Linked DNA regions of Ciceribacter thiooxidans. The protein of the gene in region 3 interacts with the protein of the main gene of each other region in a pairwise test. Links are inferred from orthologs where the notes say so. Each region holds a gene or a part of one and is shown on either strand. Other genes may lie near its edges. The genes, in order: parC, obgE and rplL.

Region 1 (3,892 bases), 190 kb from region 3 along the record:
GCGACATCGAGCGTGCCGCTCGCTTCGGCCATGGAGAAGACTTCCTTGCCGTCGACGACGACCTTGACCGGGCCGCTATGAGCCTCTTCGTAGAGCATCATCGAGGAAAGGTCGTTGCCTTCGGTGCTGCCGGGCACCCAGACGCCGGCGAGGTAGAGGTCCTCGACCGTTACGCTCGACTTCTCTTCGGTGAAATTGACCGGGGGAAAGTCGATGCGCTCGATGGAATAGGCGCCGCCGTCTTCCTCGGATACGTTCTTCAGCGTCAGGTCACCGAGTTTGACGCTCGACTGGTTCTCGCCGAGCGTCGTGAACTTGGCGCCCTTCAGCAGGACGTCGCTGCCGGTGACTTCGACCGACTCGGCCGAGATCGTCGCGCTGCCGGCCGCATAGGCGGCGTTGATCTTCTTCAGCAGGTCCTGGCCGTCCAGCGCCCAGGCATGGCCGGAGAGAGAGGTCAGGAAGGTTCCGGCGAGGAAAAGAGTGGTCGCCCGGGACGTTGTCATAATGAATCCTCTTGAAATCGGTGTAATCACTGAACCTTTTGGTTGGGCGGGAGCCTACTGTCTGCTGCGGGAGAAGTATAGCGGGAAAGTTGGGCCGTTCCGGCAAGGTTAACCGCGCATCGGGCATCGCTGCGGCGCTATGTCCCGAAACGGTCGTAATCCACAATCGGATCGGCCGGATTCCTTGCCGTCCGGGGTCATCTCCGCTAGCAAGGGTACATGGGAAAGAGCCTTTTGCCGCCCGGTGACGGCGGCGACAATATTCAACCGGTGGATTTGAGGGCGGCGCTCGAGGAGCGCTACCTTGCCTATGCGCTGTCGACGATCATGCACCGCGCACTCCCGGACGTGCGCGACGGACTGAAGCCGGTGCACCGGCGCATCATCCATGCGATGAGCGAAATGGGCATCCGGCCAAATTCGGCCTTCAAGAAGTGCGCCCGCATCGTCGGCGACGTCATCGGCAAGTTCCATCCGCATGGCGACCAGTCTGTCTACGATGCGCTGGTGCGTCTCGCGCAGGACTTCTCGCAACGCTATCCTGTCGTCGACGGGCAGGGCAATTTCGGCAATATCGACGGCGACAGTGCCGCCGCCTACCGTTACACCGAGGCGCGAATGACCGAGGTCGCGGCGCTTCTGCTCGAAGGCATCGACCAGGATGCCGTCGACTTCCGCCCGACATACAACGAGGAAGATGAGGAACCGGTCGTTCTGCCGGGCGCCTTCCCGAACCTGCTCGCCAACGGCTCCTCGGGGATTGCCGTCGGCATGGCAACCTCCATTCCGTCGCACAACGTCCATGAGATCTGCGACGCGGCGCTCTACCTCATCAAGAATCCCGGTGCCACCGTCGAGGAACTGATCGCCGACCCGGCGAACCCGCAGCGCGGCGGCATCGAAGGCCCGGATTTCCCGACCGGCGGCATCATCATCGAGAGCCGCGAAAGCATGGTCGAGACGTATCGCACCGGCCGCGGCGGTTTTCGCGTCAGGGCGAAGTGGGAGACCGAGGACCTCGGTCGTGGCGGCTACCAGATCGTCGTCACCCAGATTCCCTACCAGGTGCAGAAGTCGCGGCTCATCGAAAAGATCGCCGAACTGCTGATCGCCCGCAGGCTGCCGTTGCTGGAAGACATTCGCGACGAGTCGGCCGAGGACGTGCGCATCGTGCTGGTGCCGAAGAGCCGTACCGTCGACGCGACGCTGCTGATGGAATCGCTATTCAAGCTGACGGAACTCGAAAGCCGCATTCCGCTCAACATGAACGTGCTCTCGATGGGCAAGGTGCCGAAGGTCATGGCCCTGAACGAGGTCCTGACGGAGTGGCTCGAGCACCGCAAGGACGTACTCGTCCGCCGTTCGCGTTTCAGGCTCGCCGCCATCGACCGGCGCCTCGAGGTTCTCGGCGGCCTGCTGATCGCCTATCTCAACCTCGACGAGGTGATCCGCATCATCCGTGAGGAGGACGAGCCGAAGCCGGTCATGATCGCCAAATGGGATCTGACCGACGTGCAGGCGGAGGCGATCCTCAATATGCGGCTGCGCAATCTGCGCAAGCTCGAGGAGTTCGAGATCCGCAAGGAGCATGAGGAACTCTCCGCCGAAAAGGCCGAGATCGAGTCCCTGCTCGCCTCCGACGACAAGCAGTGGCAGACGGTTGCCTGGGAGATCGGCGAGGTCAAGAAGAAGTATGCCAAGGCGACGGAACTCGGTCGCCGGCGTACAATGTTCTCGAATGCGCCGGACGCCGATATCGAGGCGATCCAGCAGGCGATGATCGAGAAGGAGCCGATCACTGTCGTCGTCTCGGAAAAGGGCTGGATCCGTGCCCTCAAGGGCCATATTTCCGATACGTCGAGCCTCACCTTCAAGGAGGGCGACGGGCTCAGGGTCGCGTTCCCGGCGCAGACGACCGACAAGATCCTGCTCGTCACCACCGGCGGCAAGGTCTTCACGCTCGGCGGCGACAAACTGCCCGGCGGCCGCGGCCACGGCGAGCCGATCCGCATCATGGTCGACATGGAGAATGATCAGGACGTCCTGACCGCCTTCGTCCACGATCCGTCGCGCAAGCTCCTGCTCGCCTCCACGGCAGGCAACGGTTTCGTGATCCCGGAAAGCGAGATGATCGCCAATACCCGCAAGGGCAAGCAGATCATGAATGTCGGCATGCCGGACGAGACGAAACTCGTCGTGCCGGTCGCAGGCGACCATGTCGCCGTCGTCGGTGAAAACCGCAAGCTCCTGGTCTTTCCGCTCGTGCAGGTGCCGGAGATGTCGCGCGGCAAGGGCGTGCGCCTGCAGCGCTACAAGGACGGCGGCATCTCAGACGTGAAATGCTTCGCGATTGCCGATGGCCTGACCTGGGAGGACAGTGCGGGGCGCGTCTTCACCAAGAGCAAGGACGAACTGGTCGAATGGCTGGGCGACCGCGCCTCCGCCGGGCGGCTGGTACCGAAGGGCTTCCCGAGAAGCGGCAAGTTCTCAGGCTGAGATCAGCGACGCGGGACGGTATGACCGGCAAGAACCGCCGGTCAAGCCGGAAGCCGGATAGCCGCCATTCGTGTGCGTTATCATCAATTTTGCCGGTGAGTTTTCTTCGCGTAGGGGTTGATCGTCGGCGCCATATCGTTATCTTTCGGTTGCATATTTCGTTCCTTATTCAATGGAAGGCAGCCGGATGTTGACGCGACGTGGAATCTTGACCGGAGGCTCCGCGGCATTGGCGCTCGGCGGCGTCGGTATCCTCGTCGAGGCAAGGCGCGCGGCGGTTCGCTACGAGCGCTACGCGAGAGACATCCGCGTTCCGCTCACCGCCCCGGCGACCGACCGCGGCCTCGTGCGCTATGCCACCCTCGCGGCCAACGGACACAACACTCAACCCTGGCTGTTTCACACGTCGGATCGGGGCATCGCCATCCGGCCGGATTTTTCCCGCCGCACCCCGGTGGTCGATCCGGACGACCATCATCTCTATGTCAGCCTCGGCTGTGCCGTCGAAAATCTCGCCATCGCCGCGATCGCAACGGGCCGCCCCGGCGCGGTCAGGGTGACACGGGACGGCGATGAAACGGGAGCATCGCTGGCCTTCATCAGCGACGGCATGTCCGCCGATGCGGACACCTGGAAGATGTTCACCGCAATCCCCCGGCGGCAGTCGACGCGTAGCGCCTACGACGGTCGTCCGGTGCCATCCACCGACCTCGATCGCCTCCAAAAAAGTGCCACCGTGGACGGTGTCCATCTGGCCCTGCTGACCGAGCGCGGCGCAATCGGCAGCATGCGTGACCTCGTCATCGCCGGCAACGATGCGCAGATGGCGGATCGCGCCTTCGTGGCCGAACTCAAGCGATGGATCCGCTTCAGCCCCTCTGCGGCGATCA
Region 2 (3,831 bases), 1.7 Mb from region 3 along the record:
CGAAGAAGACATCGACGCCCTTTCCCATCTCGCCAACAACGCCGCCGTCGCGACCATGGTGTCGCGGATGCCTCATCCCTATACGGCAAAAGACGCCGCCGACTTCGTGCGACGCTCCAATCTCGGCGAGATCGGCAAGTGCGTCTACGCGATTACGAAGACGGAGAACGGTGCCTTCCTCGGTTGCTGCGGACTGGAGCCGCATCAGGATGACCCCGAGACGCTAGAGATCGGCTACTGGCTCGGCCAGCCGTACTGGAATCAGGGCTATGCCACCGAAGCGGCACATGCGCTCATAGACATGGCCTTCCGAACCCGGGAAATCCGTTTCATCGACGCTCGCTGCCGCGTGACGAACATCGCGTCCCGGCGCGTGATCCAGAAGTGCGGGTTTCAGTTCCAGGGATCCGGAATGGTCGGCAGTCTTGCGCTCGGCGGCATGGTGCCGGTCGAGTGGTACCGGCTGGATCGGAAGACCTGGATGTCTCTGAAGAGCTGGGGAGAAATGCGATGAACGCGCTGCTCCCCAGAGAAGTGTCCTCGCTTCCCGGCCCCTGCCCGGTCGTTCGTACCGGGCAGTTGGTGCTGCGCCCGCACAAGATGAGCGATGCCCCCGCGATTGCCGATTCTCTTGGCGATTTTCAAGTCGCGCGGATGCTGGCGCGGGTTCCCGTGCCGTTCGACCTGCAGGACGCCACCGATTGGCTGAACCGCACCGGAGCCATTACGACACCCGACTGGTCATTTGCCATCACCACGGGCGACGATGTGCATATCGGGGCGGTTGCCATCGAGCTTAGAAATGGGCGATGGCACCTCGGCTACTGGCTGAACCGTTACTTCTGGGGAAGAGGCATCATGAGCGAGGCGGTCGCGGCCGGGATTGATCGTTTCTATCGGCGCATGCCCGAGGCGATCATCCATTCCGGCGCGTTCGCGGACAACACGGCATCGCTCAAAATTCAGCAGAAGGTCGGCTTCTCGATCATGCGGAGCGGAGATGTGTACAGTCGTGCCCGCGGAGCGATGGTGTCTCATATCGAAACCAGGCTCGCTCCCATGGATTTCCGCCGACCACGGCGCCCTTAAAGCAATCAGAACGAGGTTGCCGGCGACATCTGCCGCCGGCAACCGTTGATCCCGGGCCGCAGGGACGTTGACAAACGAAGTGTTGTAAGTCGCGAACTTCGCGATACTCTTTGACCTCTGGACAAACGGCCTATATCGATGGCGCAAAAATCCGCCCACTCTGACAGTTGATCCATGGCAGTGCGATGAAATTTCTCGACGAAACAAAAGTCTACATTCGGTCCGGCGACGGTGGTGCCGGCAGCGTTTCATTCCGGCGCGAGAAATTCATCGAATTCGGCGGCCCCGACGGCGGCGACGGCGGACGTGGCGGCGATGTCTGGGTCGAAGCCGTCAACGGCCTCAACACGCTGATCGACTTCCGCTACCAGCAACATTTCAAGGCGAAGACCGGGCAGCACGGCATGGGCCGCAACCGCACCGGCGCCAACGGCGGCGACGTCACCTTGAAGGTTCCCGTCGGCACGCAGATCTTCGAGGAAGACAACGAGACGCTGATCGTCGACATTGTGCGAGAAGGTCAGCGCTTTCGGCTGGCCGCCGGCGGCAATGGCGGGTTCGGCAACGCGCATTTCAAGTCGTCGACCAACCAGGCGCCCAACTGGGCCAATCCAGGCCTCGAGGGCGAAGAAAAGACTATCTGGCTGCGGCTGAAGCTCATCGCCGACGTAGGCCTTGTCGGACTTCCAAATGCCGGAAAGTCCACATTCCTGGCAACTTGTACCCGTGCGCGGCCGAAGATCGCCAACTATCCGTTCACGACACTTCATCCGAACCTCGGTGTGGCAACCGTTGACGGGCGGGAATTCGTCCTCGCCGACATTCCGGGCCTGATCGAGGGAGCGCATGAGGGTGTCGGCATCGGCGACCGTTTCCTCGGGCATGTCGAGCGAACCCGTGTGCTCCTGCACCTCGTTTCGGCGCAGGAGGAAAATGTCGGCAAGGCATACAAGACGGTCAAGCACGAGCTCGAGGCCTATGGTGGGGGTCTCGTCGAGAAGCCCGAGATTGTAGCGCTCTCGCAAATCGACGTGCTGGACGATTCCGAGCTGAAGAAGAAGGCGGCGGCGCTCAAACGCGCATCCGGCAAGACGCCTTTGCTGCTATCGGCTGTGACCGGCAAAGGAATGACCGAGGCGCTACGCGCGCTGAGAGATGTCGTCGCGGGCGATGGCAACTCCGAAACGGACATCCCCGAACGTCCCTACAAGAAGCGCAAACACGAGGGGCTAGCCGAGGACGACGATCAATGACGACCGGCGAAAGATCCCTGTCGCAGTACCATCGCATCGTCATCAAGATTGGCTCCGCTTTGCTCGTCGATCGCAAGAGCGGCCTAAAATCCTCGTGGCTGAACGCGATTTGCCAGGATATCGCTGACCTGAAGGCGAAGGGTCTTGACGTACTCGTCGTCTCTTCCGGCGCCATTGCACTCGGCCGAACCGTTCTCGACCTGCCGTCCGGCGCGTTGAAGCTTGAGGAGAGCCAGGCAGCCGCAGCGGTGGGACAGATTTCTCTCGCACGCGCTTGGTCGGAGAGCCTGTCACGATCCTCAATCGTGGCCGGCCAGATCCTGTTGACGCTCGGTGACACGGAGGAACGGCGGCGTTATCTCAACGCCCGCGCCACTATCAACCAGCTCTTGAAGATCGGCGCAGTCCCGATCATCAACGAGAACGACACGGTTGCAACCACCGAGATCCGCTATGGCGACAACGACCGGCTGGCCGCTCGCGTCGCCACCATGGCTGGAGCCGATCTTCTGATTCTGCTCTCCGATATTGATGGCCTTTATACCGCGCCGCCCCATCTCGACGCGAACGCGCGCTTTCTCGAAACGGTTGCGGATATAACTCCGGAGATCGAGGCAATGGCGGGAGGCGCCGCCTCGGAGCTTTCACGCGGCGGAATGCGCACCAAGATCGATGCCGGAAAGATCGCCACTGCCGCGGGCTGCGCGATGATCATCGCGTCCGGCACGACGGACAATCCGATCCGCGCGATCGTTGAGGGTGCGCGTCATTCCTGGTTCGCCCCCTCACCAGCGCCGGTGACGGCGCGCAAGACCTGGATCGCCGGACATCTTCAAGCTGCGGGCGAGCTGCACGTCGATGCGGGCGCGCAGACGGCGCTTCGCGCCGGTAAGAGCCTTCTGCCGGCAGGCGTAAAAAAGATCGTCGGCCAGTTCAGCCGTGGCGACACAGTAAGCGTCATCGGAGAACAGGGCCGGGAGATCGCTCGCGGACTGGTATCTTACGATGCCGATGAGGCTCGCAGGATCACGGGCAGAAAGTCCGGCGAGATCGAGGAGATTCTCGGCTATGCCGGTCGCGCCGCCATGATTCACCGGGACGACCTGGTGATCACCGGCGTAACGCGCAAGAAGGTCGAAGGCTCCATGGAGAACAAGGATAAGGCCAATGCTTGACGCAGTTGCCACGTCTGACGATGTTCAAGCGCTGATGCTCGATATCGGCTCTCGCGCCAAAGCGGCAGCCCGGCCGCTTGCGATCGCGACGACAGAACAGAAGAACCGTGCATTGCACGCCATGGCACAGGCGATCCTCGACAGCACGGACGTGATACTTGCGGCCAATGCTGTTGACGTTGAGAACGGGAGGGCTTCAGGCCTGACGGGTTCCTTCATGGATCGCCTGACGCTCGATCCAGGCCGGGTTGCGGCCATTGCGCGCGGAATTCGCGACATCGCAGAGCTGAAAGATCCCGTCGGCGAAGTTATTG
Region 3 (3,771 bases):
TCGCGAACGGCGGCAGCCGCCGGCTTCGCATTGATCAGGTCCTGCGGCATGACCGTGTCGATCTCGATCGAGGACATGCGTTCCTTGATCGCGCGCTCCATGCGGAGCAGGCCGAGACGGTACTGGTTCTCCATCAGTTCGCCGACGGAACGGACACGACGGTTGCCGAGGTTGTCGATGTCGTCGATCTCGCCCTTGCCGTCACGCAGTTCGACCAGCATCTTGACGACGGCCAGGATGTCGTCCTTGCGGAGCACGCGGACGGTGTCCGGGCAGTCGAGGTCGAGACGCATGTTCATCTTGACGCGACCGACGGCCGACAGGTCGTAGCGCTCGGCATCGAAGAACAGCGACTGGAACATGGCTTCGGCCGATTCCATGGTCGGCGGTTCGCCCGGACGCATGACGCGGTAGATGTCGAACAGCGCGTCCTGGCGGTTCTCGTTCTTGTCGGCGGAAAGCGTGTTGCGGATGTAGGCGCCGACGTTGATGTGGTCGATGCCGAGAACCGGGATCTCGTCGAACCCGGAATCCAGAATCACCTGCAGCGACTTCTCGTCGATCTCGTCTCCGGCTTCGAGATAGATCTCACCGGTCGCCACGTTGACCATGTCCTCGGCGAGATAGTTGCCGTAGAGATCGTCATCGCTGGACTTGAGGGCCTTCAGGCCCTTTTCCTGCAACTGCCGGAGCAGACGCGGGGTCAACTTCTTGCCTGCCTCGACGACCACTTCGCCGGTGTCGGCGTCGATCATGTCGGTGATGGCCTTGGCCCCCTTCAGCGCTTCCGGGCTGAACGGAACGCGCCAGCCGTCAGCGTCGCGCTGGTAGACGGACTTCGAATAGAAGGTCGAGAGGATCTCTTCGCCGTCCATGCCGAGTGCCATCAGCAGCGACGTCACGGGGATCTTGCGGCGACGGTCGATACGTGCATGGACGATGTCCTTGGCATCGAACTCGATGTCGAGCCAGGATCCGCGATACGGGATCACGCGCGCAGCAAACAGCAGCTTGCCGGAAGAATGGCTCTTGCCCTTGTCGTGATCGAAGAACACGCCCGGAGAGCGGTGCATCTGGGAAACGATGACGCGCTCGGTACCGTTGACGATGAAGGTACCGTTGTTGGTCATCAGCGGCATGTCGCCCATGTAGACCGACTGTTCCTTGATGTCCTTGATCGAGCGGGCACCGGTGTCCTCGTCGATATCGAACACGATGAGACGCAGCGTCACCTTGAGCGGCGCAGCATAGGTCAGGTCACGCTGGCGGCATTCATCGACGTCGAACTTCGGCGGTTCGAATTCGTAGGACACGAATTCGAGCATCGAAGCGCCCGAGAAGTCGGTGATCGGGAAGACGGACTTGAAAACGGCTTGAAGTCCCTCGTCGGGACGCCCCCGCGGGGTTCGTCGACCATGAGGAACTGGTCATAAGAAGCCTTCTGAACCTCGATGAGGTTCGGCATTTCCGCGACTTCTGGAATTTTTCCAAAAAACTTGCGTACGCGCCTGCGACCATTAAAGGAAAGGGTCTGAGCCATCGTCGCTCCTTGTCAATTTGTGCATCCGGGCCTGCAACAGACGGAACCTGCTGGCCAGTCAGGTCCGTCAATCAATGGGAAACGTTCAACCTCGTTCCTGTCACCGAACGGCCGGCCGGATTGCCTGGCGGGTCGGGTTGGAACCATCCTCTTGAAGAACCCATTACCCAAAAGCCGTTTTGACGGGCTTTTGGGTAATCTGTTCTCGAGAAACGGCGAATGGGAGAGGACAAAACGTCCCCTCCCACAAGCTGTTCCGATATTACTTGACGTCGACCTTGGCGCCGGCTTCCTCAAGCTTCTTCTTGAGGTCAGCAGCTTCGCCCTTGGATACGCCTTCCTTGACCGGCTTCGGAGCGCCTTCGACCAGGTCCTTGGCTTCCTTGAGGCCGAGGCCGGTGATGCCGCGGACTTCCTTGATGACGTTGATCTTGTTGGCGCCGGCATCGACGAGGATGACGTCGAATTCGGTCTTTTCTTCTTCAGCAGCAGCAGCAGCGCCGCCAGCAGCGCCACCAGCGGCAGCAACGGCTACCGGTGCAGCAGCCGAAACGCCCCACTTTTCTTCGAGCATCTTGGAAAGCTCAGCGGCTTCCAGAACGGTCAGCGAGGAGAGGTCTTCAACGATCTTTGCGAGATCAGCCATTTTACTAGTTCCTTTTGTTCGGTTCGAACTGGTTCGATATTAACAGCGAAAAACCACCTTAGGCGGCTTCGTCCTTCTTGGCGTAGGCCGAGAACACGCGGGCAAGCTGGCTTGCCGGTGCTGCGACAACCGTAGCGATGCGGGTAGCCGGGGCGTTGAGGAGGCCCAGCAGCTTCGCACGCAGCTCGTCGAGCGAAGGCAGGGTCGCAAGCGACTTGACTGCATCCGCGTTGAGAGCGGTTGCCCCCATGGCGCCGCCGATAACAACGAGCTTGTCGTTGGTCTTGGCGAAATCCATGACGACCTTCGGAGCCACAATCGGGTCTTCGCTGTATGCGATCAGCGTCTGACCCTTGAAGAGATCAGAGATCCCTTCCGACTCCGTACCCTGAAGAGCGATCTTGGCCAGACGGTTCTTCGCGACTTTGACGGTGCCGCCAGCAGCGCGCATCTTCGAACGGAAGTCGTTCATCTGCGCGACTGTGACACCAGCATAGTGGGCCACGACAACCGAACCGGAAGCCTTGAAGACTTCGTTCAGCTCCGTGACGAATTCGCGTTTTTCCGCTCTTTCCACTGTCTGTCTCCAGTTGGCAGGACCGATGTCTCGGACCCTGCCGGTTTGCCTTTGCCTCAAGGGATCCTTCAGATCGGACCCCAAGCGACGCTTGAGGATCCTGTCCCCTCGCACTGTCGCCGTCTGGCTCCAGGCACAAGGCACACTAGGCTCGAACCGACTCTTTCAAGACACCACGTGCCTTTCCAAATCCGGGTCTTACCCGTCTCATGCAGACCATGACGATTAAGGCCAAAGCCGCCTGCAATCTCGGACAGGAGTTCCGGGTTTCCCCGGAAATTCCCGGTCCTTTCGGACCGGAAATCACTGTATTCCGGAGCCTCGCGGCTCCGGAAGAATTCTTAGGCCGCAGTGACCGACGACGGGTCGATCTTGACGCCCGGGCCCATGGTCGAGGAGATCGCTACGCGCTTGACGTAGTTACCCTTCGCACCAGCGGGCTTCGCCTTGATGACGGCGTCAGCGAAGGCCTTGATGTTTTCTTCGAGCGCCTTGGCGTCGAAGGAAGCCTTGCCGATACCGGCATGAACGATACCGGCCTTCTCGACGCGGAACTCAACGGCGCCGCCCTTGGAAGCCTTGACGGCACCGGCGACGTCCATGGTGACGGTCCCGACCTTCGGGTTCGGCATCATGCCGCGGGGTCCGAGAACCTTACCGAGACGACCGACGAGCGGCATCATGTCCGGGGTCGCGATGCAGCGGTCGAAGTCGATCTTGCCACCCTGGACGATCTCGACGAGTTCTTCCGCACCGACGATATCCGCACCGGCTGCCTTGGCCTCATCAGCCTTGACGCCACGGGCGAAGACGGCGACGCGAACGTCGCGACCGGTGCCGTTCGGCAGGTTGACGACGCCACGAACCATCTGGTCGGCGTGACGCGGGTCAACGCCGAGGTTCATCGCGATTTCGACGGTTTCGTCGAACTTGGCGACGGCCCGTTCCTTGACCATTGCGATGGCGTCCGACAGAGCGACGAGCTTCGCCGGATCAATGCCTTCGCGG

The links.
Region 1: the proteins of rplL (region 3) and parC interact in binary tests that used the Escherichia coli proteins (3 or more experiments, as listed by UniProt). The link is inferred for Ciceribacter thiooxidans from one-to-one orthologs.
Region 2: the proteins of rplL (region 3) and obgE interact in binary tests that used the Escherichia coli proteins (3 or more experiments, as listed by UniProt). The link is inferred for Ciceribacter thiooxidans from one-to-one orthologs.

Annotation. Positions count from the first base shown.
Region 1 is NZ_CP059896.1:2,134,329-2,138,220, reverse strand. The notes cover bases 372-3,363. They hold parC (DNA topoisomerase IV subunit A), read left to right. Parts: upstream 372-725; coding sequence 726-3,002; downstream 3,003-3,363. Other genes in these bases: H4I97_RS10315 (Acg family FMN-binding oxidoreductase), read left to right, coding at 3,211-3,363; H4I97_RS10325 (YdgA family protein), read right to left, coding at 372-506. Outside these bases: more of H4I97_RS10325, read right to left, coding at 1-371; more of H4I97_RS10315, read left to right, coding at 3,364-3,892. UniProt on the Escherichia coli protein: Topoisomerase IV is essential for chromosome segregation; it is the principal protein responsible for decatenating newly replicated chromosomes. It relaxes supercoiled DNA.
Region 2 is NZ_CP059896.1:3,618,707-3,622,537, reverse strand. The notes cover bases 378-3,308. They hold obgE (GTPase ObgE), read left to right. Parts: upstream 378-1,274; coding sequence 1,275-2,342; downstream 2,343-3,308. Other genes in these bases: proB (glutamate 5-kinase), read left to right, coding at 2,339-3,308; H4I97_RS17890 (GNAT family N-acetyltransferase), read left to right, coding at 511-1,089; H4I97_RS17895 (GNAT family N-acetyltransferase), read left to right, coding at 378-514. Outside these bases: more of H4I97_RS17895, read left to right, coding at 1-377; more of proB, read left to right, coding at 3,309-3,517; H4I97_RS17875 (glutamate-5-semialdehyde dehydrogenase), read left to right, coding at 3,510-3,831. UniProt on the Escherichia coli protein: An essential GTPase which binds GTP, GDP and possibly (p)ppGpp with moderate affinity, with high nucleotide exchange rates and a fairly low GTP hydrolysis rate.
Region 3 is NZ_CP059896.1:1,949,186-1,952,956, forward strand. What follows is about bases 495-3,365. They hold rplL (50S ribosomal protein L7/L12), read right to left. Parts: upstream 2,187-3,365; coding sequence 1,803-2,186; downstream 495-1,802. Other genes in these bases: rplJ (50S ribosomal protein L10), read right to left, coding at 2,245-2,763; rplA (50S ribosomal protein L1), read right to left, coding at 3,105-3,365. Also shown: more of rplA, read right to left, coding at 3,366-3,771. UniProt on the Escherichia coli protein: The binding site for several of the GTPase factors involved in protein synthesis (IF-2, EF-Tu, EF-G and RF3). Is thus essential for accurate translation.